DNA from 2 places in the Streptomyces sp. NPDC030143 genome. Region 2 is predicted to be linked to the other one. Evidence: riboswitches for the same ligand, from Rfam matches in the RefSeq annotation. Region 2 holds a riboswitch; the other holds the start of a gene.
What was found. A riboswitch is a leader RNA that binds a small molecule or an ion and turns the genes downstream of it on or off. The one in region 2 is predicted to bind glycine.

Region 1 (14,949 bases), on a different contig from region 2:
GGAGTTCACCAGCGACGGGTCGTTGACGACGTCCTCGTTGACCTCGGTGACCTCGCCGGACACCGGGGAGTACAGGTCGCTGACCGACTTGGTCGACTCCAGCTCGCCGCAGGTCTCGCCCGCGGCCACCGTGTCACCGACCTGCGGGAGCTGGACGAAGACGACGTCGCCGAGCGCGTTGGCGGCGTGCTCGGTGATGCCGACCGTCGAGACGCCGTTGTCGGCGCCCGACAGCCACTCGTGCTCCTTGCTGTAGCGCAGCTGCTGGGGGTTGCTCATGGCCTGAATTCTCCTGTACGCGGGGGAGTGCTGATGAAGGGGGGACTGCGGAAAACGCACGAGAGCAGCGCGGATGTGTGCAGGGTCACGCATCCGGACCGCCGCCGGACCCGGGTCGGTCCCTGGCCAGTCTCTACTTCGTGCGCTTGTAGAAGGGCAGCGCCACGACCTCGTACGGCTCGTGACTGCCCCGGATGTCCACGCCGACACCCGGCGTGCCCGGTGCCGCGTGGGCGGCGTCGACGTACGCCATCGCGATCGGCCGGCCCAGCGTGGGGGAGGGGGCCCCGGAGGTGACCTCGCCGATCACCGCGCCCTCCGCGACGACGGCGTACCCCGCGCGCGGGACGCGCCGGCCCTCGGCGACCAGGCCGACCAGGACGCGCGGCGGAGCGGTCTCGGCGCGGGCGGCGGCCGCGGTGAGGGCCTCGCGGCCGACGAAGTCGCCCTCCTTGTCGAACTTCACCACGCGGCCGAGGCCGGCGTCGAAGGGCGTCAGCCCGGAGGTCAGCTCGTGCCCGTACAGCGGCATGCCCGCCTCCAGGCGGAGCGTGTCCCGGCAGGACAGACCGCAGGGGATGAGACCGACGCCCTCGCCGGCCTCGGTCAGCGCCTGCCACAGCTCCACGGCGTGCTCCGGATCGACGAACAGCTCGAAGCCGTCCTCGCCGGTGTAGCCGGTGCGGGCGATCAGCGCGGGGACGCCGGCGACCGTGCCGGGCAGGCCCGCGTAGTACTTCAGACCGTCGAGATCGGCGTCGGTGAGGGCCTTCACGATCCCCGGTGACTCCGGCCCCTGGACGGCGATCAGGGCGTACGCGTCCCGGTCGTCGCGCACCTGCGCCCGGAAGCCGGCCGAACGCTCCACGAGGGCGTCCAGGACGACCTGGGCGTTGGAGGCGTTGGCCACGACCATGTACTCGGTCTCGGCGAGCCGGTAGACGATCAGGTCGTCCAGGATGCCGCCGTCGGCCTGGCAGATCATCGTGTAGCGGGCGCGTCCGACGCCGACGGACGCGATGTTCCCGACCAGGGCGAAGTTCAGCAGGCCGGCCGCGTCCGGGCCGGTGACGGTGATCTCGCCCATGTGCGAGAGGTCGAAGAGGCCGGCCTTCGTGCGGACGGCGTTGTGCTCGTCGCGCTCGGAGCCGTAGCGCAGGGGCATGTCCCAGCCGGCGAAGTCGGTCATGGTCGCGCCGAGCGTGCGATGCAGGGCATCGAGCGCGGTGCGGCGGAGTGCGGTACTGCTCATCGGACGGTCGTCTCCCAAGGCGATGGGGCACCTCCCGCGCGAGCTCGTTCGAGCGTGGGCGAGGGCGAGGGCGTTCCTCCCCATCTGTCATCGGAACCTGAGAGGTTCGCCGTGATCGCCCGGAGGGGAGTCACGGCTTGCACCTTGGGTGGGACCGCCGTCACGGCGGCCCGCTTTTCAGATGTGCCTCGCCCGCGCGGTAACGGTGCCTGAGAGATTCAAGGGAGGGACTTGCTCCTTCGGCGCCCCAGCGACGCTGCTGCTGGGAACTCTCCCGCGCGGATTCAAACGGCCGGTATGCAGTTGGCGCCGTCATCATCGCACGCCCCGCCCGGTCGCGGCAGATGGCATCTGTGACCGGGTTGTGGCCGTTCCCGCACCAAAACGTACAACACCGCGCATTACCTTCTCTTTACGTTCGATGGGGAGAAGACTTGTCTGACCCCAGGGGAGGACGATCACGGTGAACAGGACCACGGCATACGCGACCACCTCGGCGCTCGCGCTGCCCGGACAGCCGCAGGCTCCGGGCCGGGAGGCGTGCGGTGCGCGGCCCGCGCCCGTCGTCCGCGACCTGCGCGACCGCGCCGGCCGCAGCCCGCACGGACTTCTCTTCGGGCCCCGCGACCTGGTCGTGGTCACCGGCCTGCCCGGCAGCGGCAAGTCCACGCTCATGAGGCGTGCGGTCCGGGGGGTGCGCATCGACTCCCAGGACACCCGCGACCGGTGGGCCGCCCGCATGCCCCGCTTCCTGCCCTACGCCCTCTACCGGCCCCTCGTCCGCCTCGCCCACTTCGCAGGCCTGCGGCGCGCCCTGCGCGGCGACCGGGGCGTCGTCGTGCACGACTGCGGTACGCAGGCCTGGGTCCGCGCCTGGATCGCCCGTGCGGCCCGCCGCCGCGGCGGCACCCTCCACCTGGTGCTGCTCGACGTCACCCCGGACACCGCCCTGGAGGGCCAGCGCGCACGCGGCCGGGGCGTCTCCCGCTACGCCTTCCTCCGCCACCGCCGCGCCGCCGCCCGCCTCCTGCACGCCGTGGAGAAGGGCCGTCTGCCCCAGGGCTGCGGATCGGCCGTCCTCCTGGACCGCCCGGCGGCGGACACCCTGCGCCGCATCGGGTTCACCGGCTGAGGGGTCCTTGCACCATGAGCGCCCGATCAGGCGCGCGGCCCGGCGCCCTGCGACGTGCGGCACCGGGCCGCGCGGCCCAGGCGGGCACGGTGCAAGGCCCCCGAGGGAGCGGGGCGCGGCCGGAAGGGGTACGGCGATCACGGCCGCCCTCCGCCCGTCACCCGTTAGCCTTTCAGCCACACGAGTGGACCCCAGCAGGTGGCAGGCAGACAGATGGACTTCCCCCCGGCAGACCTCCCGGCGGACTTCTCCGCGGGTTTTCCCGGACAGACGCACCCCCATCCGCACGGCGGATGGCCCGGCAACGAGCTGGAGGAGGTGCTCTCCGCCTCCCTCGGCGTGCCGGGAGCCGGCGGGCGGATCGTGGAGGTGCTGGGGCGCAGCTTCGTGTGGGTCCCGCTGCCCAGCGGGGGCGGCCCGCACAGCGGCGCCCTCGACCTGCCCTCGCTGGAGATCGACGGCCAGGCCTACGTGCCCGTCTTCAGCTCCGAGGAACAGCTGCGCCAGGTCGCCGGTCCGCACATGTCGTACACCGTCGCGCCGGCCGTGGAGTTCGCGCGGGGCCTGCCGCCGCAGGTCGGCATCGCGGTCAACCCCGACGGCGTGGTCGGCATCCCGCTGCCGCCCGCCGCCGTCGCCGAGCTGTGCCGGCAGGGCCGCACCCCGCTGGACGGCCTCGCGAGCGGTGGCCGGGTCCGCCTGTTCGAGCCCGACTGGCAGGACGACCCGGTGGCCTTCCTCTCCGCGGCCTCGGCCGAGTTCGAGGCGACCGGCGTCGTCCGCACGGCCCGCCGCTGCCTCGCCGCCGTCGAGACGGCCGACCCGGTGATGTTCGTCGGCGTGGAGGTGTCCCCGTGGGAGGGCGACCTGCGCGCCGTGCCCCTGGAGGCCCTGGGCAGGGCCCTCGGCACGGCCCCGGCCCCCTGGCCCGTCAACCTGGTGCTGCTCGACGTCACGGACGACCCGGTCGCCCGCTGGATGAAGGAACGCGTGCGCCCCTTCTACACCAGGGCCGACTAGGGGGTTTCCGAAGTCCTGTGCGGTGCCCGCGGTGTCCGGTGCGTGCTCTCGGCGTGCCGGACGGAAGCGCGCGCACCGGATGTACCTCGCAGCGATCAGCCGACGCCCCCGCCGCCGACGAACAACCCGCCCCTCGGTGGGCGCCGGTTGTCGGCAGAGCCACCTAAGCTGGTGTGCACACGCGGGGCAACCAATCGAAGGGGCGGTACAGGTGAGCGCCAGCGGCATCGCGGCCGGGCAGGTCGAGCACATGCTGCGCCAGGTCACGCCCGGGCGCTACGACGCTTACGAGGCGCTGCTGCGCGCGCTCGCCACCCCCTCCACCGGCCAGGTGTGGATGCTGCTCTGGCACGGCCAGGCCGGATCCCCGGACGCCCAGTACGGCGCGATGGAGGTCGAGGGCCACGGCTACGCCCCCTGCGTCACCTCCGCCCAGGAGCTCTCCGCCAGCGGCTGGAACCGGTCCTACGAGGTGGTCGACGGTCTGGACGCGGCGCGCATGCTGTACCCGGACCACTTCGGCCTCTGGCTGAACCCGCACGCCCCGGGCGGCGGCGTCGGCATCCCCTGGCCGGACCTGCGGCGCATCGCGACGGGCCTGGACCGGCAGCCGGCCGGCCCGCTGCGGCTGTCCGAACCCGCCATCGAGGTCCCGCAGTTCTACGCCCTCCTCGCGCAGAACGCCCACCGCACCCCCGCCCTGCGCTCCCTGCGCCGCGCCTGGGTGCAGCCGGCCCTCGGCGCGCCCTACCTCGCCCTCGGGCTCGACCTGTACGACACCTCCCCGGCGGCCGTGGACGCGGTACGGGCGATGATGCAGCAGTCGATCGGCGCGGTGCCCGACGGACTGCCGGTGTCCACGGTCGCCATGACCGACGACCACGACCCGGTCGTGATGTGGATGCGCGCCCACGCCCGCCCCTTCTACGACCGGGACGCGCACGCCCCGGCCGCCCCCGCCCAGGCCCCCGCCGCCGGCTACGGCTACCCCCCGGCGGGCCGTTACTGACCGTTGTGGCCTTGGTGGATCCGGCGATTCCCCTGTGCGGCGGCGGAGTTCTGCGCGCGTAGAGAGGTGCGGTTGGTCCGCTTCTCGTCCGTTTCGTTCAATTAGTCGCTGTCCGACGGTCGTTACCCAACGTCCGGATAACGGAACCCATCTGACCGCATCACGTTTACGCATCCTTTCACTGCCAAGTCTGGCAACAGATCGCCAAAGCGTTGAAGACTCCCGCTCCAGGGGTGCTTCGCCCCTGTGTACGACGGACTGATCACGCCGCTACAGCGGCAAGTGCGGGCCGGCTACCGCCGGTTGAGAGGGGTCCCTGCCAGATGACGGCACCATTGCACGAGCCGACCGCGGAAGCGGCCCCGAGCGCGGCCGAGGAAGCGGCGGTCGCGACCAGCGGCGCCAAGGCCGTACAGGGTCGTTCCCTCGGCCGGATCGCCTGGGAGCGCCTCAAGCGGGACAAGCTCGCCCTGACGGGCGGCATCGTGGTGCTCGCGCTCATCCTGATCGCCCTGCTCGCCCCGGTGATCACCGGTCTGGTCGGGCAGGACCCGAACGAGTACCACGAGGACCTGATCGACCCGCTCTTCGGCACGCCCACGGGCTCCCTGGGCGGCGTCAGCGGCGACCACCTGCTGGGCGTCGAGCCGGTCAACGGCCGCGACATCTTCGCCCGCATCCTCTACGGCGCCCGGATCTCCCTGCTGGTCGGCTTCATGTCGGCCGTGGTCGCCGTGATCCTCGGGACCGTGCTGGGCATCCTCGCCGGCTTCTTCGGCGGCTGGGTGGACTCCCTCATCAGCCGGGTCATGGACGGCCTGCTGGCCTTCCCGCAGCTGCTGTTCATCATCGCGCTGGTCTCCGTCATGCCGAACGAGATGCTGGGACTGACCGGCACGGGCGTGCGCGTCTTCGTGATGATCCTGGTCATCGGCTTCTTCGGCTGGCCCTACATCGGACGCGTGGTGCGCGGGCAGACGCTCTCGCTGCGTGAGCGCGAGTACGTCGAGGCCGCCCGATCCCTGGGCGCCGGACGGCTGTACATCCTGTTCAAGGAACTGCTGCCGAACCTCGTCGCCCCCATCGTCGTGTACACGACGATGATGATCCCCACCAACATCCTCACCGAGGCGGCGCTCAGCTTCCTGGGCGTGGGCGTCAAACCGCCCACGGCCTCCTGGGGGCAGATGCTCTCGAGCGCGATCGACTACTACGAGTCGGACCCCATGTACATGGTGGTTCCGGGCGTGGCGATCTTCATCACCGTTCTTGCCTTCAACCTCTTCGGCGACGGCGTGCGTGACGCGCTGGACCCGAAGGGCTCCCGCTGAACTGCCGTACCCAAGCCTCCCGTGGCACCAGCACGGGGTCTCTCATCTAATCCGGAGGATCCGAGATCGTGACTACCCAACGCACCTCAGGGCGGCGCAAGCAGGCGTTGGCCGCTGCTGCCGCGGTCGCCGCGCTGCTGACCACGGCGGCGTGCGGCGGCGGTGGAGACGACGGCGACAACGGCTCGAAGACCGGTGCCGCCGGCTTCGACGCCGCGAACAACAAGGTCGCCCAGGCCTCCCAGGCCAAGAAGGGCGGCACGCTGAAGTTCGGTGCCGCCCAGGACGCCGACTCCTGGGACACCACGCGCGGCTACTACGGCATGATGTGGAACTTCGCGCGCTACTACAGCCGCCAGCTCGTCACGAACAAGACGGAGCCGGGCGCGGTCGGCGCCGAGCTCACCCCGGACCTCGCCACCGGGCTCGCCAAGGTCACCGACGACGGCAAGACCTACACGTACACCCTGCGTGACGGCATCACCTGGGAGGACGGCAAGCCGATCACGTCCAAGGACGTGAAGTACGGCATCGAGCGCGTGTGGGCGCAGGACGTGCTGTCCGGCGGTCCGACGTACCTGAAGGACGTGCTCGACCCCAAGGGCGAGTACAAGGGCCCGTACAAGGACACCGCCCCGGACAAGCTGGGTCTGAAGGCGATCGAGACGCCGGACGACAAGACCATCGTCTTCAAGCTCCCGAAGGCCAACTCGGACTTCGAGGAGATGCTGGGCCTGATCTCGGCCTCGCCGGTCCGCCAGGACAAGGACACCAAGGCCAAGTACCAGCTGCACCCGTTCTCCTCGGGTCCGTACAAGTTCCAGTCCTACAACCCGGGCAAGGACCTGACGCTGGTCCGCAACACCGCCTGGAAGCAGGCCTCGGACCCGGTCCGCAAGGCCTACCCGGACAAGATCACCATCCAGTTCTTCTCGGACGCCAACCAGCTGGACCAGCGTCTGCTCAACGGTGACCTGGACCTGGACCTCAACCAGACCGGCATGTCGCCGCAGGGCCGCACCACCGCCCTGAAGCAGCACAAGGCCAACCTGGACAACCCGGTCTCCGGCTACATCCGCTACGCGGTCTTCCCGCAGAGCGTTGCGCCGTTCAACAACATCGAGTGCCGCAAGGCCGTCATCTACGGCGCCGACCACGTCTCGCTGCAGACCGCGCGCGGCGGCCCCATCGCCGGCGGTGACATCGGCACCAACATGCTGCCGCCGTCCGTCCCGGGCTCCGAGGGCCAGAAGTACGACCCGTACGAGCTCGCCGGCGCCAACAAGAACGGCAACGTCGCCAAGGCCAAGGAAGCGCTGAAGGCCTGCGGCCAGCCGAACGGCTTCAAGACCACCATCGCGGTCCGCAACAACAAGCCCGTCGAGGTGGCCACCGCCCAGTCCCTCCAGGCGTCGCTGAAGAAGATCGGCATCACCGCCGAGATCGACCAGTACGACGGCTCGCAGACCTCCGGCATCATCGGCAGCCCCTCGAACGTGAAGAAGAAGGGCTACGGCATCATCATCATGGGCTGGGGCCCGGACTTCCCGTCCGTCCAGGGCTACGGTCTGCCGCTGTGGAACAGCAAGTACATCCAGGAGAGCGGTAACAACAACTACGCGCTCATCAACGACAAGACGATCGACGGCCTGTTCGACTCGTACGTCAACACCCTGGACGACGCCGGCAAGGCCAAGATCGCCACGGACATCAACCACAAGGTGATGGAGGGCGCGTACTACCTGCCCTTCGTCTTCGAGAAGTTCATCAACTGGCGGTCGGACAACCTGGCGAACGTCTACACGACCGACGGCTACAGCGGTCAGTACGACTTCGTCAACCTCGGCCTGAAGAACCCGCAGAAGTAAACCGGCACACCCGCCGTACGGCACGAAAGGCAGGTGAAGGCCGGCGCGGCGTGAGCGCGGGCCACCGGAAGTCCCCCACCGCCCAGAAGGCGTGGGAGGTACCCCACCGGTGGCCCGCCTCCGCGGCGGGCCGAGAGCTGTGCTCGCTTACCTCATCAGGCGGTTGTTCGCCGCCGCAGTGATGCTCGTGGTCATCATCATGGTGGTCTTCGGCATCTTCTTCCTCGTCCCGAAGTGGGCGGGCGTCGACATCGCCTTGAGCTTCGTGGGCAAGCAGGCCGACCCTGCCGCCGTCGAGGGCGTGCGCGAGAAGCTGGGGCTGGGCGACCCGATCTACGCCCAGGTCTGGGAGTTCTTCAAGGGCATCTTCGCCGGCCGCACCTACTCGGGCGGCGGGGACACCATCCACTGCTCCGCGCCGTGCTTCGGCTACTCCTTCCGCAGTGAGCAGGCCGTCTGGCCGGTGCTGACCGACCGCTTCCCGGTGACCCTGGGTCTCGCGCTCGGCGCCGCCGTGCTGTGGCTGCTCCTCGGCGTCGCCGCCGGTGTGCTCTCCGCCCTCAAGCGGGGCACCCTGTGGGACCGCGGTGCGATGGTGGTCGCCCTGGCGGGTGTCTCCCTGCCCATCTACTTCACCGGCATGCTGAGCCTCGCGATCTTCGCCTACGGGCTGAACTGGATCGACGCCCAGTACGTGCCGCTGGAGGACAGCTTCGGCGGCTGGTTCGGCGGCATGATCCTGCCCTGGATCACGCTCGCGTTCCTCTACGCCGCGATGTACGCCCGGATCACCCGCGCCACCATGCTGGAGATCCTCGGCGAGGACTACATCCGCACCGCCCGCGCCAAGGGGCTGAAGGAACAGACCGTCATCGGCAAGCACGCCATGCGCTCCACGATGACGCCCATCCTGACCATGCTCGGCATGGACCTCGGCGCCCTCATCGGCGGCGCGATCCTCACCGAGTCCACGTTCAACCTGCCCGGCCTGGGCCGGGCCGTGCTCGATGCCATCCGCAACCAGGACCTGCCCATCATCGTGGGCGTCACCCTGATCACCTCCCTCGCGGTGCTCGTCGCCAACCTCGTGGTGGACATCCTGTACGCCGTGATCGACCCCCGAGTGAGGCTCACATGACCGACCTCAGCAAGAGCGGAGCGGCCGTGGGCGAGCCCACGAGCGGTTCGCCGGCCCCGAGTTCCTTCCTCGAAGTGCGCGATCTGAAGGTGCACTTCCCGACCGACGACGGCCTGGTCAAGTCCGTCGACGGGCTCAGCTTCCAGCTGGAGAAGGGCAAGACCCTCGGCATCGTGGGCGAGTCGGGCTCCGGCAAGTCGGTGACCTCGCTCGGCATCATGGGCCTGCACACCGCCGGCCAGTACGGCAAGCGCAAGGCGCAGATCTCCGGCGAGATCTGGCTGGACGGCACGGAACTGCTGTCCGCCGACCCGGACCACGTCCGCAAGCTGCGCGGGCGTCAGATGGCGATGATCTTCCAGGACCCGCTGTCGGCGCTGCACCCGTACTACACGATCGGCCAGCAGATCGTGGAGGCCTACCGGATCCACCACGACGTCGACAAGAAGACCGCCAAGCGGCGCGCGGTCGAGATGCTCGACCGGGTGGGCATCCCGCAGCCGGACAAGCGCGTCGACAGCTATCCGCACGAGTTCTCCGGCGGTATGCGCCAGCGCGCGATGATCGCGATGTCGCTGGTCAACAACCCCGAGCTGCTCATCGCGGACGAGCCGACGACCGCCCTGGACGTCACCGTCCAGGCGCAGATCCTCGACCTGATCCGGGACCTGCAGAAGGAGTTCGGCTCCGCGGTCATCGTCATCACCCACGATCTGGGCGTCGTCGCCGAACTCGCCGACGACATCCTGGTGATGTACGGCGGCCGCTGTGTGGAGCGCGGCCCGGCCGAGAAGGTGTTCTACGAGCCCCGCCACCCCTACACCTGGGGTCTGCTCGGTTCGATGCCGCGCCTGGACCGCGAGCAGCAGGAGCGCCTGATCCCGGTCAAGGGCTCCCCGCCCTCCCTGATCAACCTGCCGTCCGGCTGCGCCTTCAACCCGCGCTGCCCGTACGCGGACATCCCGAAGGACGACGTCACCCGCACGGTCCGCCCGGAGCTGGCCGAGGTCGGCAGCCGGCACTGGGCCGCCTGCCACATGAGCACGGAGCAGCGGGAGCGTATCTGGACCGAAGAGATTGCGCCGAAGCTGTGAGTGACGAGAAAGCGGTGACGATTCCCGCGCAGGCTGACCGGACCCGCGCCGACGGCGAGGTGCTGCTGAAGGTCACCGGCCTGCAGAAGCACTTCCCGATCAAGAAGGGCCTGCTCCAGCGGCAGGTCGGCGCGGTGCACGCCGTCGACGGCCTCGACTTCGAGGTCCGCTCCGGTGAGACGCTCGGCGTCGTGGGGGAGTCCGGCTGCGGCAAGTCCACGATGGGCCGGCTGATCACCCGGCTGCTCGAACCGACCGGCGGCACGGTCGAGTTCCAGGGGAAGGACATCACGCACCTCGGTGTCGCGGGCATGCGTCCGCTCCGCCGCGACGTGCAGATGATCTTCCAGGACCCGTACTCCTCGCTGAACCCGCGCCACACCATCGGCACGATCATCGGCGCTCCCTTCAAGCTCCAGGGCGTCGAGCCCGAGGGCGGCATCAAGAAGGAAGTGCAGCGGCTGCTGTCGGTCGTGGGTCTCAACCCCGAGCACTACAACCGCTACCCGCACGAGTTCTCCGGCGGTCAGCGCCAGCGCATCGGCATCGCCCGCGCGCTCGCGCTCAACCCGAAGCTGGTCGTGGCGGACGAGCCGGTGTCCGCGCTGGACGTGTCGATCCAGGCGCAGGTGGTGAACCTGCTGGACGACCTCCAGGAGGAGCTCGGCCTGACGTACGTGATCATCGCGCACGACCTCTCGGTCGTCCGGCACGTCTCGGACCGGATCGCGGTGATGTACCTCGGCAAGATCGTCGAGCTGGCCGACCGCGACCAGCTCTACCGCTCTCCGATGCACCCGTACACCAAGGCGCTGATGTCGGCGGTGCCGATCCCGGACCCGCGGCGCAAGAACGCCAAGAGCGAGCGCATCCTGCTCAAGGGCGACGTGCCCTCGCCGATCTCCCCGCCGAGCGGCTGCCGGTTCCACACCCGGTGCTGGAAGGCGACGGACATCTGCCGGACCACCGAGCCGAACCTCGTCGAGCTGCGGCCGGGCCAGCAGGTCGCCTGCCACCACCCGGAGAACTTCGAGGACCAGGCTCCGCAGGACACCGTCCTGCTGACCGCGGCGAAGGAGGCGGCGGAGCTGGTGGCCGACGAGGTGCTCGCGGAGTCGGCGGAGACGTCGGCGGCGGTGGCCTCGCTGACGCAGGAGGCGAGCGCGGAGCCGGCCGGCACCGACGCCGCCCCGGAGACGGCCTCGGCCGAGGGCTCGTCCGAGGGGAGCGACTCCGCCGAGGGCACGTCCCCGGAGACCGGCCCTTCCGAGGACTCCTCTCCGCAGGCTCCCGCCGAGGCGGCACCCTCGACGGAGGCGCAGCCCGCCCCGGACGCGCCGTCGCCGGATGCCGCGTCCTCTGAGGCGCCCTCCAAGGAAGCGCCCTCCAAGGACGCCCCCTCCCAGGAGAAGTGAGCCGTAGCGAGCCCCCGCCTTGCAATGTAAGGCGGGGGCTTCGTGCTGGGCGAGAATGGAAGGGTGCTCCATCAACTCTTCACCCCCTCCGTTCAGCACACCCTCGACTTGATCGGCATCTTCGTCTTCGCCATCTCCGGCGCGCTGCTGGCCGTCCGCAAGAACTTCGACGTCTTCGGCATCGCCGTCCTCGCCGAGGTCACCGCCCTGGGCGGGGGGATCTTCCGGGACGTGATCATCGGGGCGGTGCCGCCCGCGGCCTTCACGGACCTGGGGTACTTCCTCACCCCGCTGCTCGCCGCCCTGCTCGTCTTCTTCCTCCACCCGCACGTGGAGCGCATCCAGGTCGGGGTGAACGTCTTCGACGCGGCCGGCCTCGGCCTGTTCTGCGTCACGGGCACCACGAAGGCATACGACCACGGCCTGGGCCTCACCGCCTCGGCGGCCCTCGGCCTGGCCACCGCCGTCGGCGGAGGTGTGCTGCGCGACGTCCTCGCCAACGAGGTGCCCTCGCTGCTGCGCTGGGACCGCGACCTGTACGCGGTCCCGGCGATCGTCGGCGCGACGATGGTGGTGCTCTGCATCCGCTTCGACGCCCTGACCCCGCTGGCCAGCGGCACGGCCGCGGTCACCGCCTTCGTGCTGCGGCTGCTTGCGATGCGGTTCCACTGGCGAGCGCCGCGTGCGTGGAACCGTCGCTCGACCGTGCGGGAGGAGTAGCGGCGCCCGCGCGGGTGACGGGCAGCTGTCCCAACTGCGCGGTGAGCCAGCGGAAGACGGTCACCACCTGCGGCCGCCACAGGGCGGCGGTGTGGCCGCCGGCGCTCTTCGGGATGTAGACGACGTGCACGACGGTCGGGGCCTTCGCCTCGCGCTGGAGGGCGACCCCGGCCTCGTAGCCGTCCCCCGGCTGGCCGGAGACGTAGAGGGCGACCGCGGGCGGGGTGGCCGCGCGGCGCAGCAGCAGGTAGGGGTTGTTGGCGCGGCGCAGGACGGGGTTCTGGGCGGCCAGGGAGTTGGGCTCGCCCATCGGGTCGTTGTAGCCGGACAGGCTCACCGCGGCCTCGTATCGGTCGGGGTGGGCGACGGCGAGTTTGACCGCGCAGTGCGCCCCGGCCGAGTAACCGGCGACCGCCCAGCCCTTGGGGGCCGCCTGGGCGCGGAAGTTGTCCCGGACCATCTTCGGCACGTCGACGCTGAGCCAGGAGTCGGCGTCGACGGTGCCCGGGACGTTGGCGCAGCCGGTGTCGACTCCGGGCAGCAGCGTCGTGCGCGGCGCCACCAGGATGAACGGCGCGACCTTGCCCGCGCGCATCAGCGGCAGCAGCTGTTCGTGCACGCGCAGCGTCGCGAACCACGACTTCGCCGAGCCGGGGTAGCCCGGCAGCAGCTCCACGACCGGGAAGGCCCGGTGTCGGTAGGCGGGTTCGTCGTACTGCGGGGGCAGCCATACGTAGACCTCGGCGTTCACGCCGGAGACGCGGCCCTGGAGCTGGGTGACGCGCACCCCGCCGGCCGCGCGCATGCCCGGGCCGTCGGCCGGGGTGAACGTCTGCCGGACGCGCGGCAGCCGCTGCAGGGCGATGCCGCCGGTGCCGTCGGCGCCCAGGGCGGCGGCCTGCTGCACATGGCTGCCGGTGCCGAGCAGGTCGCCCCAGGTGTCGTACAGGTTGTTGGCGTTGTTGACCAGGACGAAGACCAGGGCGACCGCGGTGCCCTGGGCGAACATCAGCATCAGCACCCGAGCCGCGGCCCGCGCCGCCCGGGGCCCGCGCAGCCGCGACCACAGCAGCAGCGGCAGGGCGAGGGCGACGGCGGACAGCGCGATCAGGGTGTAGAGGAACGGGGTCCCGGTGAGGCTCATGTCCCTGGAGAGGGCGGACGACCCGCTCGGGTTGACGCACGAGAACGGACACTTACCTGGAAATTGCCCTCTCTTCACCTGACGTGCCCGTGCGGGGCATGCTCCCCGTCGTCAAAAAGCTACCGCTTAGTAGTTAGCTGTTGTACCGTTCAGGCATGCCAGAAGCAGCAGTCACCGCCCCCGCCGCCCTCGGCGACAGCGAGTTCGACCGCGACACGGCGGTCACCCGGCGCGAGCCCGGCGTCCACGCCGCGGATCTCTCGGCCGGCTGGACGGTCTTCGGCGCCGTCAACGGCGGCTATCTGCTCGCCGTCCTCGGGCGCGCGCTGGCGGACACCCTGCCGCATCCGGACCCCTTCACCGTCACCGGGCACTACCTCAGCGCCTCACGCCCCGGCCCGGCGCTGATCCGCAGCGAGACGGTCCGCGCCGGCCGCACCCTCTCCACCGGGCAGGCCTCCCTCTTCCAGTACGACGACGAGGGCCGCGAGGTCGAGCGGATCCGCGTCCTCGCCTCCTACGGCGACCTCGACGCCCTCCCCGACGACGTCCGCACCTCCGCCAAGCCCCCGGCCATCCCGCCGGTCGGCCAGTGCCTCGGCCCCGGGGACGGCCCCGCCCCCGACGCCGACCAGCAGCCCATCGCCCAGCGGCTGATGCTCAAGCTGGACCCCTCGACCGTCGGCTGGGCCCTCGGAGAGCCCTCCGGCAGGGGCGAGATGCGTGCCTGGTTCGGCCTGGCCGACGGCCGCGACGCCGACCCGCTCTCCCTGCTGCTCGCCGTGGACGCCCTGCCGCCCACCGCCTTCGACCTGGGGATCGCCGGCTGGGTCCCGACGGTCGAACTGACCGTCCACGTCCGCTGCCGTCCGGCTCCCGGCCCGGTGCGCGTCGCCATCACCACGCGCAACCTCGCGGGCGGCTTCCTGGAGGAGGACGCCGAGGTGTGGGACAGCGAGGACCGACTGGTGGCCCAGTCCCGTCAGCTGGCCCGGGTCCGCCTGTTCTGACCGAGGGTGAGGGCCCGTGCGCGCCGGCCCACCCCGTCACGGAGCCGTACCGGCGCAGTACCAGGACGCCCAGCGTGCCTCGGTGCGAACCGTCAGGCCGCCGGGGTCTCTTGAGGCTCCCTTTGCCCGTCGGACAGGCGGGGTACAGGGCGGGCCCAGGGAAGTCCCGGACGCGCTTGGCCGAGTTCCGTGCTCAGGTGTCCTCATCGATCTCGGAGCGGGATCTCATGAAGCGGGTCCTCGAGCCGGTGCGTCTCGCCCCCGCCGTCGCCCTGCCGGCGCTCTCGCCGCTGGTGCTGGTGGCGTGCGGTTCGGGCGACTCGTCCTCCTCGGGCGGCGGTTCCACGGGCGGACAGGCGTGCCGGGCGCCGTCCGGGGTGCCGAGCGGTGCGCCGACGGGTGCACCGTCGGGTGCCCCTTCAGGCGGCCCGTCGGGCGCGCCCACCCGAACCCCGACGGCCGTGCCGAGCGGCGCTCCCTCGGGCTTGCCGAGCGGTGCGCCCGGCGGCGGGCGGGGCGGCCAGGGCGGCCCCGGCG
Region 2 (14,949 bases):
ACGAACCGCTGGTAGGCGAGGGCGAAGACGAGACTGATGGCGAACATGGCCACGCTGATCGCGCTGGCGTAGCCGACCTGGTAGCGCTTGAAGCCGTACTGGAACATGGTCACGGCCATCGTCTCGGAGTGGTGGTCGGGGCCGCCCGCGGTGGTGACCCAGACCAGGTCGAAGAGCTGGATCGAGCCGATCACGGACAGGAAGACGCTGATGCGCAGCGTGGGCGCGAGCAGCGGCAGGGTGATGTTGCGGAAGCGCTGCCAGGGGCCGGCCCCGTCGATCAGGGCGGCCTCGGTCAGCTCGGCCGGGATGGACTGCAGTCCGGCCAGGTAGAGCATCATGTGGAAGCCGAAGTACTTCCACATCATGACCAGGAACAGGGTGGCCATGACGGTGTCCGGGTCGGCGAACCACTGGCCGCCGAGCCCCTGGAGTCCCACCGCGCCGAGGACGTGGTCGGCGAGACCGTCGTCGGGCGCGAAGATCATCGCGAAGAGCACGCCGGTGATGGCCTCGGACAGGATGTACGGCGCGAAGAACAGCATGCGGTAGACGGCCCGGCCGCGGATGCGCTGGTTGAGGGCGACCGCCAGGGCGAGGGCGAACGGCAGCTGGAGCGCGAGCGAGAGCACGATGAGGACGAGGCAGCGCCACAGGTCGCCGAGGAAGACCGGGTCGTCGAGGAGCCGGGTGAAGTTGTCGCCGCCGACGTAGTCCTCGGGCATGCCGAAGCCGCCCCAGCGGAAGAACGAGGCGTACAGCGCGAACAGCATCGGCAGCAGGACGAGCACGCCGAACAGCACCAGGGCGGGCACCTGGAAGGCGACGGCGGTGAGCCAGTGCAGCGCGCGCCGCCGGGTCCGGCCCCGGGCCACCGCCCCCGTGTCCGGGGGCGGGAGGCCGACGTCGGGCCCGCTGCGCTGCTCTTCGAGGGAGGTGGAGGTCATCGCCGGTTACTGCTCTTCCTTCGCGACCTTGGTGATCGACGCGGTGACCTGCTCGGGCGACTTGGAACCGGCGATGAGGGCGGCGACGCTGTCGTTGACCTCCTGGCCGAGGGCGGGCGCGTAGGCCTGGTCGAGGTAGAGCTGGAAGCCGGTCGCGGCCTTCAACTGGGTCTGCACGGCCTTCAGGTTGACGTCGGTGAGGGCGCTCTCGGCGGCGGGGACGACGGGCAGCACGCCGGTCTTCTTGACCAGTTCGGTGTCGGTGGCGGCGGTCGCGAAGAACTTCAGGAAGTCGACGGCGGCCTGCGGGGCGCCCGCCCGCAGGGCGTGTCCGCCGCCTCCGCCGAACACCTCGGTGAGCGCGCCCTTGCCGCCCTCGACCTCGGGGAACGGGAAGAACCCCAGGTCCGCGCCGAGGCCCTTGCCGGCGTCCGCCTGGACCACCGGGGCCCACTGGCCCATGAGCTCGATGGCGGCCTTGCCGTTGCCGACGGCGGCGGCCTGGCCGGTGGGGCTGGAGTAGGCGGCGCCGAGGAAGCCCTTCTGGAACGGCTGGAGGTCGACGAGCTCCTTCAGGTGCTGCCCCGCCTGGACGAAGCCCTGACCGGTGAAGTCCTTCTCGTCGCCCGCCGTGCGCAGGGCGTCCACGCCGGCGGTGCGCATCGCGAGGTAGGCCCAGTAGTACATGCCGGGCCACTTCTCCTTGCCGGCGAGGGCGAGCGGGGTGATGCCGGCGGCCTTCAGCTTGCGCACGGTGTCCAGGAAGGCGGTCCATGTGGTGGGGGGCGCGGTGATGCCGGCCCGCCGGAAGAGGGCCTTGTTGTACCAGAAGCCGATCATGCCGATGTCGAAGGGGATGCCGTACACCTTCTCGTCGATCAGGTACGGCTCACGGGCGACCGACAGCAGGCCGTCCGCCCAGTCCTTGGTGCGGTCGGTGAGGTCCTCGACGAGACCGGCGTCGACCTGCTGCTTGAGGACGCCGCCGCCCCAGGTGTGGAAGATGTCGGGCAGCTTGCCGGAGGCGGTCAGCGCCGTCATCTTCGACTTGTAGGCGTCGTTCTCCAGTTGGACGATCTTGATTTTGACCTTGGGGTTCTGGGCCTCGAACCGCCGGGCGAGGCCGGCCCAGACGTCTTTGGTGGGCTGGGTGGTGGAGATGTTCCACCACTCGATGGTGGTCGTCCCTGACGACGACCCTCCGTCCGAGTCGCCACCGCAGGCGCTCAGTGCCGTCATGCTCAGACCGGCTGCGGCGGAGGCCGCCAGGAAGCCGCGGCGGGACAGTGCCGGGTCGCCCATCATGCGCTCCTTGGATCAGGTTTCGAAAGTTTCGGATCAGACTCAGAAAGCTTCGCTGCTGCCGCACCCTAGAGACAGCCTCCAAGAGGTGACAACCCCTTGAACGCAGAGAATCCGCAACGGACGGTCCGGGAATCGGACCGGCACCCACTCCAGCCGTATGGTCGCCGATGACCGGGCTCCCGAAACATTCGACTTGAAGGCCGAACATTACGAAGCCGACACGGAGGTTCCCCGAGCCCCGGCCACTGGCACGACCCCCACGGCGGCCAGACCTCGGCCCCCCGCCCACCATGACGCTCGGTGTCCGGCCGCCGGCCCGCCCCACCCCGCACCCGCACCCTCGCTCAGGGGCCGGCACCTCCGTCGTGCGCCCACTGGCTGCGGTGACGCCGGTCACCACCCGCCGGGTCTTAACGGAAGCTTGACGCAGTCGCCCCCCTCAGCCATGGGCCCAGGCGTCACGCTCTGCTTACGCTGGTGCCGCCGTCCGCGTGATGGCCGGATTACCGCACGCTGAGCCGTTGATCAGGAGCACGCCGATGGCCACCACCGAACACCCCCCAGCCAGTCGTCTGCGCGCCTGGATGCTGGAGGGCCTGTCCGACATGGGCAGGGACGGCGGACTCAAGGGACCACACGCCCGACCGGAGTCACCGCACAAGGGCCAGCGCTGGTACCGGGTCATGTGTCTGACCGGCGTCGACTACTTCTCCACCCTCGGCTACCAGCCGGGCATCGCGGCCCTCGCCGCCGGACTGCTCTCCCCGATCGCCACGATCGTGCTGGTGATCGTCACCCTGGCCGGTGCCCTGCCCGTCTACCGGCGCGTGGCCGAGGAGAGTCCCCACGGCGAGGGCTCGATCGCGATGCTGGAGCGCCTGCTGTCGTTCTGGCAGGGCAAGCTGTTCGTCCTGACCCTCCTCGGCTTCGCCGCCACCGACTTCCTGATCACCATCACCCTCTCCGCGGCGGACGCCTCCACCCACCTGGTCGAGAACCCCCACCTGACCGCCGCCCTGCACGGCCGCCAACTGCTGATCACCCTCGTCCTGGTGGCTCTGCTCGGCGCGGTCTTCCTCAAGGGCTTCCTGGAGGCCGTCGGCGTCGCCGTCGCCCTGGTGGGCGTCTACCTGGCGCTGAACGCCGTCGTCGTCGTGGTCGGCCTGTGGCACGTGATCACCGCGGGCCACGTCGTCACCGACTGGTCGAACGCCCTGACCGCCGAGCACGGCAACGTCTTCGTCATGATCGGCGTCGCGCTGCTCGTCTTCCCGAAGCTCGCCCTCGGCCTCTCCGGCTTCGAGACCGGCGTCGCCGTCATGCCTCACGTCGAGGGCGACCCCGACGACACCGAGGCGAGGCCGACCGGCCGTGTCCGCGACACCAGGAAGCTGCTCACCACGGCCGCCCTGATCATGAGCGGCTTCCTGATCGCCACCAGCTTCATCACCACCCTCCTCATCCCGGAGAAGGAGTTCGAGGCGGGCGGTGAGGCCAACGGCCGTGCCCTGGCGTACCTGGCCCACGCCTACCTGGGCAACGCCTTCGGCACGGTCTACGACGCCTCCACGATCGCCATCCTGTGGTTCGCGGGCGCCTCCGCCATGGCCGGCCTGCTCAACCTGATGCCCCGCTACCTGCCCCGGTACGGCATGGCCCCGCACTGGGCCCGGGCCGTGCGCCCGATGGTCATCGTCTTCACCCTGATCGCCTTCCTGGTCACCTGGCTCTTCGACGCGGACGTCAACGCCCAGGGAGGTGCCTACGCCACCGGTGTCCTCGTCCTGATCAGCTCCGCCGCCATCGCCGTGACCATCGCCGCCCGCAAGGCCGGGCAGCGGGGCTGGACCATCGCCTTCGCCGTGATCTCCGCGGTGTTCCTCTACACGACGGTCGCGAACGTCATCGAGCGTCCCGACGGCGTCAAGATCGGCGCCTGCTTCATCGCGGGCATCATCCTCGTCTCCCTCCTGTCCCGCCTGGCCCGCGCCTTCGAACTGCGGGTGACGAGCGTGACGCTCGACCCCATGGCGGAACGGTTCATCCGGGACATGGCCAGCCGGAAGATCCGCTTCATCGCCAACGAGCCCGACCGGCGCGACACCGCCGAGTACCGCGACAAGATCGAACAGATACGGCAGGACAACGACATCCCCGGCGAGGACTTCGTCTTCGTCGAGGTCACGGTCCTCGACCCGTCCGAGTTCGAGGCGGGCCTCACCGTGCGCGGCGAGGTACTCCACGACCGCTACCGCGTCCTGACGCTGGAGTCCTCCTCCATCCCCAACGCCCTGGCGGCCCTGCTCCTCCACGTCCGCGACACCACGGGCCGCACACCGCACATCTACTTCGAGTGGACCGAGGGCAACCCGTTCGCGAACTTCCTGCGCTTCTTCCTCTTCGGGCAGGGCGAGGTCGCCCCGGTCACCCGCGAGGTCCTGCGGGAGGCCGAACCGGACCGCGACCGCCGCCCCCGCGTCCACACGGGCTGACCGGCCACCGGCAGCACGCCGTCCTGCCCGGCGAGGGCGTCGGCGAGGATCGTCCCGCCCGCGCCGGACCGCGCCGAGCAGCGAACGACCGTGCGGACCGGCGACGCGATCTCCCAGTCCGTGCGGGAGGCCTCCGACCTGCCCGGACGGCACACGGGGGCCCGCGTGGCCCTATCGTGACCGGCATGCAGTCCTACACCATCGGCCAGGCCGCGCGGCTGCTCGGCGTGAGCCCGGACACCGCGCGCCGCTGGGCGGACGCGGGCCGGGTGGCCACCCACCGCGACGACACCGGACGACGCCTCATCGACGGCAGGGACCTCGCCGCGTTCTCCGTCGAACTCGCCGGGTCCGGCGGCGCCGAGGAGGGCCCGCCCCACACCTCGGTCCGCAACGCCTTCCCCGGCATCGTCACCGCGATCAAGCTCGGCGACGTCGCCGCCCAGGTGGAGATCCAGGCCGGCCCGCACCGCCTCGTCTCCCTGCTGACCCGGGAGGCCGTCGAGGAGCTGGGCCTCGAGGTGGGGATGGAGGCGACGGCCCGTGTGAAGTCGACGAACGTGCACATCGACCGCGCCTGATCCCTGCGCCGGCCCATCCTCCTCCCCCGGTGGGGCGACGGCCGAGGCGGTGCGGACCGTCACCTGCCCGGACCGGACGGCCCCGAGCACTACGGTGGGTCGCCATGACCCTGAGCATCCGCAACCAGTTGCACGGCACCGTCACCGCCGTCACCACCGGCGAGGCCATGGCCACCGTCACGATCCGGCTGACCGGCGGGCAGGACCTCACCGCGGCGATCACCCGGGAGGCGGCCGACGACCTCGCCCTGGCCGCGGGCTCCGCCGTCCGCGCCCTGGTGAAGTCGACGGAGGTCTCCCTCGCCACAGCCCGCGTCGAGGGTCTCTCCGTACGCAACCAGCTTCCGGGCACGGTCACCGAGGTCAGGACGGGCGGCGCCATGGCCGCCGTCAAGGTGTCCGTCCAGGACGCGGAACTGACCACCGTGATCACCGCGGACGCCGTCACCGACCTCGCCCTCGCACCCGGCTCCGCCGTCGTCGCCCTGATCAAGTCGACCGACGTCGCACTCGCCACGCCGTGACACGCCGAGGGGCTCCCGGCCCTGACCCGGCCGGGAGCCCCTCACACGCTTCGCTCAGTCCTCGTACGCGTCCAGCGGCGGGCACGAGCAGACCAGGTTGCGGTCGCCGAAGGCCTGGTCGATGCGGCGCACCGGCGGCCAGTACTTGTCGGCGGCGGACACCCCGGCCGGGAAGACGGCCTCCTCGCGCGTGTACGCGTGCTCCCACGCGCCACCGAGCGCGGCGGCGGTGTGCGGGGCGTGGCGCAGCGGGTTGTCCTCGGCGGGCCACTCCCCGGCGCCGACCTTCTCGATCTCCGCACGGATCGCGATCATCGCCTCGCAGAACCGGTCGAGCTCGGTCAGGTCCTCGGACTCGGTCGGTTCGATCATCAGCGTCCCGGCCACCGGGAACGACATCGTCGGCGCGTGGAACCCGTAGTCGATGAGCCGCTTGGCGACGTCGTCGACGGTGACGCCGGTCGCCTTGGTCAGCGGACGCAGGTCGATGATGCACTCGTGCGCGACCAGACCACCGGGACCGGTGTACAGCACCGGGTAGTGCGGCTCGAGGCGCTTGGCGACGTAGTTGGCACTGAGCACCGCCACCTGCGTGGCCCGCTTCAGCCCCTCACCGCCCATGAGACGCACGTAGGCCCAGGAGATCGGCAGGATGCCCGCCGAGCCCCACGGCGCCGCGGAGATCGGCCCCACACCGGTCTCCGGCCCGGCGGCCGGCTGCAACGGGTGGTTCGGAAGGTACGGCGCCAGGTGCGAGCGCACGGCCACCGGACCGACGCCGGGACCGCCGCCGCCGTGCGGGATGCAGAACGTCTTGTGCAGGTTCAGGTGGGAGACGTCGCCGCCGAAGTGCCCCGGCTTGGCGAGCCCGACCAGCGCGTTGAGGTTTGCGCCGTCGACGTAGACCTGCCCGCCGGCCTCGTGCACCTGCGCGCAGATGTCGGCGACGTGTTCCTCGAACACCCCGTGCGTCGACGGGTAGGTGATCATCAGCACCGACAGCTCGTCCCGGTGCTTGTCGATCTTCGCCCGCAGGTCCTCGACGTCGATCTCGCCGTCCTCGGCGGTGTTCACCACGACGACCCTCATACCGGCCATGACGGCGCTGGCGGCGTTGGTCCCGTGCGCGGACGACGGGATCAGACACACCGTGCGCTGCTCGTCCCCGTTGGCCCGGTGGTATCCGCGGACCGCCAGCAGCCCGGCCAGCTCGCCCTGCGACCCGGCGTTGGGCTGGAGGGACACCGTGTCGTACCCGGTGACCTCGGCGAGGCGTTCCTCCAGCTCGCGGATGAGCGTGAGGTAGCCCTGCGCCTGCTCGGCGGGCGCGAAGGGGTGCAGCTGCCCGAACTCGGGCCAGGTGACCGGCTCCATCTCGGTGGTCGCGTTGAGCTTCATGGTGCAGGAGCCCAGCGGGATCATGCCGCGGTCCAGCGCGTAGTCACGGTCGGCGAGCCGACGCAGGTAGCGCAGCATCGCGGTCTCGGAGCGGTGCTGGTGGAAGACGGGGTGGGCGAGGATGTCGTCGGTGCGCAGCAGCCCGTCCGGCAGCGTGTCCTCGGCGACCGCGTCCAGCGCCTCGACGTCCCCGTCGACCCCGAAGGCGCCCCAGACGGCGGCGACCTGGGCGCGCCCGGTGGTCTCGTCGCAGGCGATCGACACATGGTCGGCGTCGACGAGGTGCAGGTTGACGCCGTTGCCGCGCGCCGCGGCCACGACGTCGGCGGCCCTGCCGGGCACGCGAACGGTCAGCGTGTCGAAGAAGGAGCCGGTGACGACCTCGGCTCCCCCGGCCGTGAGCCCCGCCGCGAGGACGGTCGCGTACCGGTGGGTGCGCCGGGCGATCGTCCGCAGCCCCTCGGGCCCGTGGTAGACGGCGTACATGCCGGCCATGACGGCGAGCAGCACCTGCGCCGTGCAGATGTTGCTGGTCGCCTTCTCCCGCCGGATGTGCTGCTCCCGCGTCTGGAGCGCGAGCCGGTAGGCCTTGTTGCCGTCGGCGTCCACGGACACGCCGACCAGCCGCCCGGGCAGGCTGCGCGCGAACTTCTCGTGGACGGCCATGTAGCCGGCGTGCGGTCCGCCGAAGCCCATCGGCACACCGAACCGCTGGGTCGTCCCGACGGCGATGTCCGCCCCGAGCTCACCGGGCGACTTCAGCAGCGTCAGCGCCAGCAGATCGGCGGCGACGGTCACCAGCGCCCCCAGCGCGTGCGCCTGCTCGACGACCGGCCGTATGTCGCGGACGGCACCGGAGGCGCCCGGGTACTGGATCAGCACGCCGTTGATCTCCCGCGCGGCGATCTCGGCCGGGATGCCCTCGCTGAGGTCGGCGACGACCACCTCGACACCGGTCGGCTCGGCACGGGTCCCGATCACGGCGATCGTCTGCGGCAGCACGTCCGCGTCGATCAGGAAGAGACCCTTCTTGTTCTTCCCCATGCGCCGGGACAGCGCCATCGCCTCGGCGGCGGCCGTGCCCTCGTCGAGCAGCGAGGCACCGGAGGTCGGCAGCCCGGTGAGGTCGGCGACCATCGTCTGGAAGTTCAGCAGCGCCTCGAGCCGCCCCTGGGAGATCTCCGGCTGGTACGGCGTGTAGGCCGTGTACCAGGCGGGGTTCTCCATGACGTTGCGCAGGATGACGGGCGGGGTGAACGTCCCGTAGTAGCCGAGGCCGATCATCGAGTCGAGCACCTGGTTGCCGTCGGCCAGCGCCCGCAGCTCGGCCAGCACCGCGGCCTCGGTCCGCGCGCCCGGCAGGTCCAGCGCGTCGGCGTTCTTGATCACGTCCGGGACCGCGGCGGCGGTCAGCTCGTCCAGCGAGCCGTACCCGACCTGCGCGAGCATCTTGGCCCGCGCCTCCTGGTCGGGCCCGATGTGGCGCTGCTCGAACGGGATTCCCTGCTCGAGCTCGGAGAGCGGAATGCGATGGGCGGTCATTTGCGGAGGCCTCCTGGTCTGACACGACCTTCGAGGGGCACCACGGCGCGGGTACCCGGACGGCCTCCCCCTCTGTCATCTCAACCTGAGAGCTTCACCGGCCGCCCACGGGCGCCCGGCTTTCACCGTCGGTGAGAGCGGAAGCCGTCGACACCCGCCCTGCTTTCCAGAGTGACCTCGTCCGTGCGGTACGTGAGCCTGAGAGATTCCGGGGAGGATTTGCTCCTTCGGCGCCTCCGGAGATCTCCGGAGGACTCTCCCGCACGGGGTCAGCAGCCTTTGCCAGACTACCAGCGAGGTCAATGATGCCGACTTCGAGTGGCCGCTCGTCCCGATGTGCTCTTTTGTAGTGCTTACGGATGATGTGCGACCACCTGGAGGGCACGTGCAGACCGAGATCGACCCGCGCAACCTGATCGGCCGCAAGGCGTTCGACCGCAACGGCACCAAGATCGGCACGATCGACGAGGTCTACCTCGACGACGCGACCGGGGTACCGGAGTGGGCGGCCATACGGACCGGTCTGTTCTCGCGGGACGCCTTCGTCCCTCTGGAGCCCAGCGAGCTGGTGGAGGGCACCCTGCGCGTCCCCTTCGACCGGGCCCTGATCAAGGACGCCCCGGACTTCGGGGTGGGCCGGCACCTCTCCCCGGAGCAGGAACTCCAGCTCTACCACCACTACGGCCTCGACGTGTCCTCTCCTCCGTCGGTCCCGGACCACGACTTCGGCAGGCTGGCCGGCACCGACGAGAGCTGAGCCGACACCGACACCGGCACCGGCCCCGCGCGCCCCGGCCGGCACAGAACCGCACGAGCCGCACCCCCACACCGTCCGCACGCCCTTCGGCCCGACGGGTGAACCGCCCGGCCCTCCCCTCCCTCCCCACCGCTTCGCGGCCCCCCAGACCCCGCCACCGGCTCACCTCGCCCCCGCCGGCCCCCTTCGCCCCTCACCCGCCGACACCCCGTCGGCCGCGCTCGACACCCCCTGTGCGGGTTCCTCCCCCTCTCCCCGCCGCACCAACGGCAACGGTTCCGCCGGCTCCAGATCCGGGTCGTCGACGCGGAAGGTCCGCACTCTGCCCGGCTCGGAGTCGGGCGTCTCGAACCGCACGGTCACCCGGCCCAGCCCGCTGCCCTGCACCCACCCGTGCCCCAGCTCGGCATGCCGCACGTCGTGCCCCGGACGCCACCGCTGCTCGGCCGGTACCGGCTCCTCGGGAGCCCGCTCCTGCACAACCTCCTCCTCGGGCCCCTCCGCCCGTTCCTCGGCCGCCTGCGCGAACAGGTCCTCCTGCGTGAAGTCCGCCAGACCGCTGACCCCCACACCGAGCAACCGCACCCCGCCCGTCGTGTCCACGGAGTCCAGCAGCCGCGCCGCCGCCTCCCGCACCACCGCCGGATCGTCCGTCGGCCCGCGCAGCGTCTCGGACCGGGTCAGCGTCGAGAAGTCGTAGCGCCGCACCTTCAGCACGATGGTCCGCCCCGACAGCCCCGCCCCCCGCAGCCTGCGCACACACCGATCCGCCAGCCGCTGCACCTCCAGCTCCACCCGCACCCGGTCATGGATGTCCACGTCGTACGTGTCCTCGACCGACACCGACTTGGCCTCCCGCTCCGCGACCACGGGCCGGTCGTCGCGGGCCAGCGCCATGGCGTACAGCGCGTGTCCGTGCGCCTTGCCCAGCAGCCGGACGAGCTCGTCCTCACCGGCCTCGGCGAGTTCGTCGACCGTGGTGATGCCCACCCGTCTCAGATGGTCGCCGGTCGCCGGACCGACCCCGGGCAGGGTCCGCACCGGCATCGGCCCCAGGAGCGCCCGCTCGGTCCCCGGCTCGATCAACACCAGCCCGTCCGGCTTGGCCTGCTCGGAGGCGATCTTCGCGAGCATCTTCGAGGCGGCCAGCCCCACCGACCCGGTGAGCCCGGTGACGGCCCGGATGTCCGCGCGCAGCCGCGAGCCGGCCAGCCGCGCCGACGCGCTGTCCCAGGCCGCGCCCCCGGCCTCCAGGTCCACGAAGGCCTCGTCCAGGCTCAGCGGCTCCACCAACGGCGACAGCGCCCGCAGCAGCCCCATGACCTGATCGCTGATCGACCGGTAGAACCCGCCGCGCGGGACGAGGTAGGCGGCGTTCGGCGCCAGCCGGCGCGCCTGGGCCATCGGCATCGCCGAGTGCACCCCGAAGACCCTCGCCTCGTACGAGGCGGTCGCCACCACGCCCCGGGGCCCCAGGCCGCCCACGACCACCGCTTTCCCGCGCAGACTCGGCTTGGACGCCTGCTCCGCCTGGGCGAAGAAGGCATCCATGTCGAGATGCAGGATCGTGGGCGCGTTTCTCACATCTCCGATGCTGCACCACGCCACTGACAATGACGTCACACAGCCCACCCGCCGCCCGGCGGACCCTCACCCCGCCCCGGGCGGGGCCGGCCTCAGACCGCCCGGTTGCGCCTTCGCGCCAGCTCGTCCGACGGGTTGTGGCCGACGAGCGTCTCGCCGGTGTCCACACGCTCCCCGTGCAACTGCGACAGCGCGCTCTCCACGTCCCGCCACACCACGCCGACCGCGATCCCGAAGATGCCCTGACCGCCCTGGAGCAGCGCGTGGACCTCGTCCGGCGAGGTGCACTCGTAGACCGTGGCGCCGTCGCTCATCAGCGTCATGCGCTCCAGGTCCCGGAACCCGCGCTCCCGCAGATGCTGGACGGCGGTGCGGATGTTCTGCAGTGACACGCCCGTGTCGAGGAACCGCTTGACGATCTTCAGGACGACGACGTCCCGGAAGCTGTACAGGCGTTGCGTGCCGGACCCGTACGCGGGCCGCACGCTCGGCTCGACGAGCCCGGTGCGCGCCCAGTAGTCCAACTGCCGGTAGGTGATGCCGGCGGCCGCACAGGCCGTCGGACCGCGGTAGCCGATCTGCTCGGAAGCCATGGACGTCGCCCCTCCGCTGCTGGGCACGGCCGCCGGTCGCTGGGGGACGTGATCGGCCGCGCCGCCGTGAGGGGGGTACCCCCCGCTCGAGCGGAGCCGAGAGCTCGGGGAAGGGTACGGACCGCTCACCCCGACACCGAGTCCGGGGGCGCCCCCAGCCGTACCGTCGCCGCTGCTTCCCACGCCGACCTCCGTCCTTGACCTGCCTTCTCGACGGTAGGCAGTCACCAGGGGTGCGTCAACGATCGCCACACTCGCCACGCCGAGTGATAATCACCCTAAGAGTGGTTTCCCGCACCCCACCGCGGGGAAAGGCTAGCCGAATGCCCTCAGCGGAGGCCGCAGGACGCTCTCACTCGCCGTTGGCAATTGCCTGCAAGGGGCGCGGTGGCGGCGGGCCGGGCCGGCCGGGAGCACAGTCCTTGCGCACCTACTGGTTGCTGGTCCCGAAGTCCTCCGGCGAGATCTGGTCGAGGAACTCGCGGAACTTCTCCACCTCGTCCTCCTGCTCGTCGGGAATGGCGATCCCCGCGTCGTCCAGCACGGTGTCGCTGCCGTAGATCGGCGTCCCGGTGCGCAGGGCCAGCGCTATGGCGTCGGACGGGCGGGCGCTGACCTCCACCCCGCTGGCGAAGACCAGCTCCGCGTAGAAGACGCCCTCACGCAGGTCCGTGATGCGCACTTCCGTGAGCTCCTGGCCGACGGCCTCCAGCACGTCCTTGAACAGGTCGTGGGTCAGCGGCCGCGCGGGGGCCATGCCCTGCTGGGCGAAGGCGATGGCCGTCGCCTCCCCCGGTCCGATCCAGATGGGGAGGTAGCGGTCGCCTCCCACTTCACGCAGCAGCACGATCGGTTGGTTGGAGGGCATCTCGACCCGGACACCTACGACATCGAGCTCGTTCACACAGCAACCCTAGGCCGTGCTCGGGACGTTTGGGTAGTCGGGCCGGGAACGGGTGACCGATCCGGCCGCCCGAGGCCACCGGCGCTTCAGGGCAGCCGCACCCCGAGCGCGGTCTGCACCAGCGCCGCGTGCAGCCGGACGGTGAGCCCGGCGAGCTCCTTCGTCCGGGCCTCGGCGTGGGCCCTGGTCTGCGGGTTGCGATGCCGTCTGAGCGGGGCGACCACCTGGTCCACCAGCCCGGCCTCACGATCGGCCGCGGCCTTCATCACCCGCAGGTGCCGGGGCTCGATCCCGAACCGCCCCAGCTCGGCGATCAACGAGGCGACCGTGGCCGCCTCGGCGTCGTAGACCCCGCCCTCCAGCGGCACGAGGAGTCCGTACGACTCCCACTCCTCGAGTTCCCGCTCCCCGATACCGGCCGCCGCCAGCAGCTCGGCCCGTCCGATCCGGGCTGCGGTGGGCACCTCGGACGGCTCCGGGATCGCCTCCCCGTCCCGCTGACGCCCCACCGTCGGCAGCGGCACGGCCTCGCCGCGCTCCATGGCGTCCAGGTGTTCCCGGATCACCTTGAGCGGCAGATAGTGGTCCCGCTGCATTCGCAGTACGTGGCCGAGACGCTCGACGTCACGGGCGCTGAACTTGCGGTACCCCGAGGGCGTCCGCTGCGGCTCGACGAGCCCCTCCGACTCCAGGAAACGGATCTTGGAGATGGTGACCTCGGGAAACTCGTCGCGCAGCACGTTCAGCACCGTGCCGATGCTCATCAGGCCACCGTCCGCGGCGGCGGTGCCGTGTCCGGCACCGCCCCTCGGTGTTCGAAGCATGGGCCTTCCCTGGGGGTCCCCCCGGACGGAGTCCGGAGGGTCAGTAGCCTCGCTGGCTCGCGTAGAAGACCAGCCGGTACTTGCCGATCTGCACCTCGTCACCGTTCGACAGGGGAACCTCGTCGATCCGCTCCCGGTTGACGTAGGTGCCGTTCAGACTGCCGACGTCCGCCACCGTGAACGAGCCGTCGGGACGACGCCGGAACTCCACGTGCCGACGCGAGACGGTCACGTCGTCCAGGAAGATGTCGCTCTGCGGGTGACGCCCGGCCGTGGTCAGGTCGCCGTCCAGCAGGAAGCGGCTACCCGAGTTGGGCCCCCGGCGCACGACCAGCAGCGCCGAACCGAGCGGCAGCGCGTCCACCGCGGCCTGCGCCTCGGGAGACAGCGACGGCAACTGCGTCTGACCGGTGGCCTCGGAGTCGTAGGCCTCGAGACCGGAGATCGAGATCGTGGAAGTCGTCTCCGACGCGCGCTCCGGCGTCACACCGGGGCGCAGCGGAGCACCGCAGTTGGAGCAGAAGCGGCTGTTCTCCGCGTTGCGGTTACCGCACCTCGTACACACCAGGGCCGACATAGGGGAAAACCCTCCACCCGTACTTGAGGTTGACGGTTGGCCGAAACCTATGCCGCCGGACTGGGCAGGGTCAACAGACGCCGCGCCCTGACCTCCGGAAATGTCCCCGCCCGGACCACCCACCTGGTCCCGGAACAGCGGCCGCTGACCCTCTGCATCGGGCTGTGCGCGATGACGGGCGGTCGCGTTGTCGCTGCCCTCTCGCGCGCTCTTGCCGAACAACTTCGCAAACAACTTCACGGGCGATTCCCCTTGACCGAAACAGACCCGCCCGTGGGGCAGGACGAACCCTGACTGAATACACCGGCCGACCCGGACACCTTCACAACGTCCGTATCCACCAGACAGTTTCCACCACGCACCACCCGATCGGTGCGCCGACCCCCCGCAACCTCATGCCCCTGCCGGATGACCCCCATGCACCGCCGGTTCACTGGGAGGACGACCGAGCGTAGTCAGGCTGCTTCGCCACTCGCAAGGCGTCCACGACGATCTTGGTCGATCGCTGGACGGTCACGGTGGCCTGCTCCTTCTCGAGAGTCTGCACCACGCCCCCCGGGATGTTCAGCGCCGGTTCCAGGTCCTCCGGCTTGCCGATGACCTTGAAACGATAGGGCGCGTTGATCTTGTTCCCGTCGACGCTCACGCGCCTGTCGGATTCCGTGAGATACGTCCCCGCGACGACCCGTACGCCGTTCACCTGGATCGCCTCCGCGCCGGCCGCGCGCAGCTCCTGGATCGCGTCGAGCAGCATGTCCGCCTCGACCGTCCCCTTCGTGTCGTCGATGGTCAACGTGATGCCGGGCCCCTCGGCCGCCACCGTGCCCGCCAGGACGCCGAGTTGCTTCTCCTTCTCGGCCGTCTGCCTGCGGGCCTCCTCGGCCTGGTCGGAGCTGTTCTCCAGCTCCTGCTGCTGCTTCT

Region 1: another riboswitch for glycine. It lies ahead of gcvT (glycine cleavage system aminomethyltransferase GcvT); the one in region 2 lies ahead of gcvP (aminomethyl-transferring glycine dehydrogenase).

The regions. Positions count from the first base shown of each region.
Region 1 is NZ_JBVIAY010000016.1:227-15,175, forward strand. Features, by position in the region: gene gcvH (glycine cleavage system protein GcvH) at 1-279, opposite strand, end outside; gene gcvT (glycine cleavage system aminomethyltransferase GcvT) at 413-1,531, opposite strand; glycine riboswitch at 1,606-1,718, opposite strand; glycine riboswitch at 1,719-1,818, opposite strand; gene ACZ4YY_RS25205 (AAA family ATPase) at 1,995-2,663, shown strand; gene ACZ4YY_RS25210 (enhanced serine sensitivity protein SseB) at 2,877-3,683, shown strand; gene ACZ4YY_RS25215 (enhanced serine sensitivity protein SseB C-terminal domain-containing protein) at 3,895-4,692, shown strand; gene ACZ4YY_RS25220 (ABC transporter permease) at 5,016-6,023, shown strand; gene ACZ4YY_RS25225 (ABC transporter substrate-binding protein) at 6,092-7,891, shown strand; gene ACZ4YY_RS25230 (ABC transporter permease) at 8,031-9,029, shown strand; gene ACZ4YY_RS25235 (ABC transporter ATP-binding protein) at 9,026-10,123, shown strand; gene ACZ4YY_RS25240 (ABC transporter ATP-binding protein) at 10,120-11,538, shown strand; gene ACZ4YY_RS25245 (trimeric intracellular cation channel family protein) at 11,602-12,258, shown strand; gene ACZ4YY_RS25250 (alpha/beta hydrolase) at 12,167-13,402, opposite strand; gene ACZ4YY_RS25255 (thioesterase family protein) at 13,558-14,412, shown strand.
Region 2 is NZ_JBVIAY010000020.1:5,105-20,053, reverse strand. Features, by position in the region: gene ACZ4YY_RS28430 (carbohydrate ABC transporter permease) at 1-947, opposite strand, end outside; gene ACZ4YY_RS28425 (extracellular solute-binding protein) at 954-2,249, opposite strand; gene ACZ4YY_RS28420 (APC family permease) at 2,792-4,744, shown strand; gene ACZ4YY_RS28415 (TOBE domain-containing protein) at 4,930-5,325, shown strand; gene ACZ4YY_RS28410 (TOBE domain-containing protein) at 5,430-5,849, shown strand; gene gcvP (aminomethyl-transferring glycine dehydrogenase) at 5,904-8,789, opposite strand; glycine riboswitch at 8,966-9,061, opposite strand; gene ACZ4YY_RS28400 (PRC-barrel domain-containing protein) at 9,175-9,546, shown strand; gene ACZ4YY_RS28395 (DNA polymerase IV) at 9,709-11,130, opposite strand; gene ACZ4YY_RS28390 (MerR family transcriptional regulator) at 11,223-11,906, opposite strand; gene ACZ4YY_RS28385 (bifunctional nuclease family protein) at 12,154-12,627, opposite strand; gene ftsR (transcriptional regulator FtsR) at 12,714-13,451, opposite strand; gene ACZ4YY_RS28375 (FHA domain-containing protein) at 13,492-14,376, opposite strand; gene ACZ4YY_RS28370 (DUF881 domain-containing protein) at 14,459-14,949, opposite strand, start outside.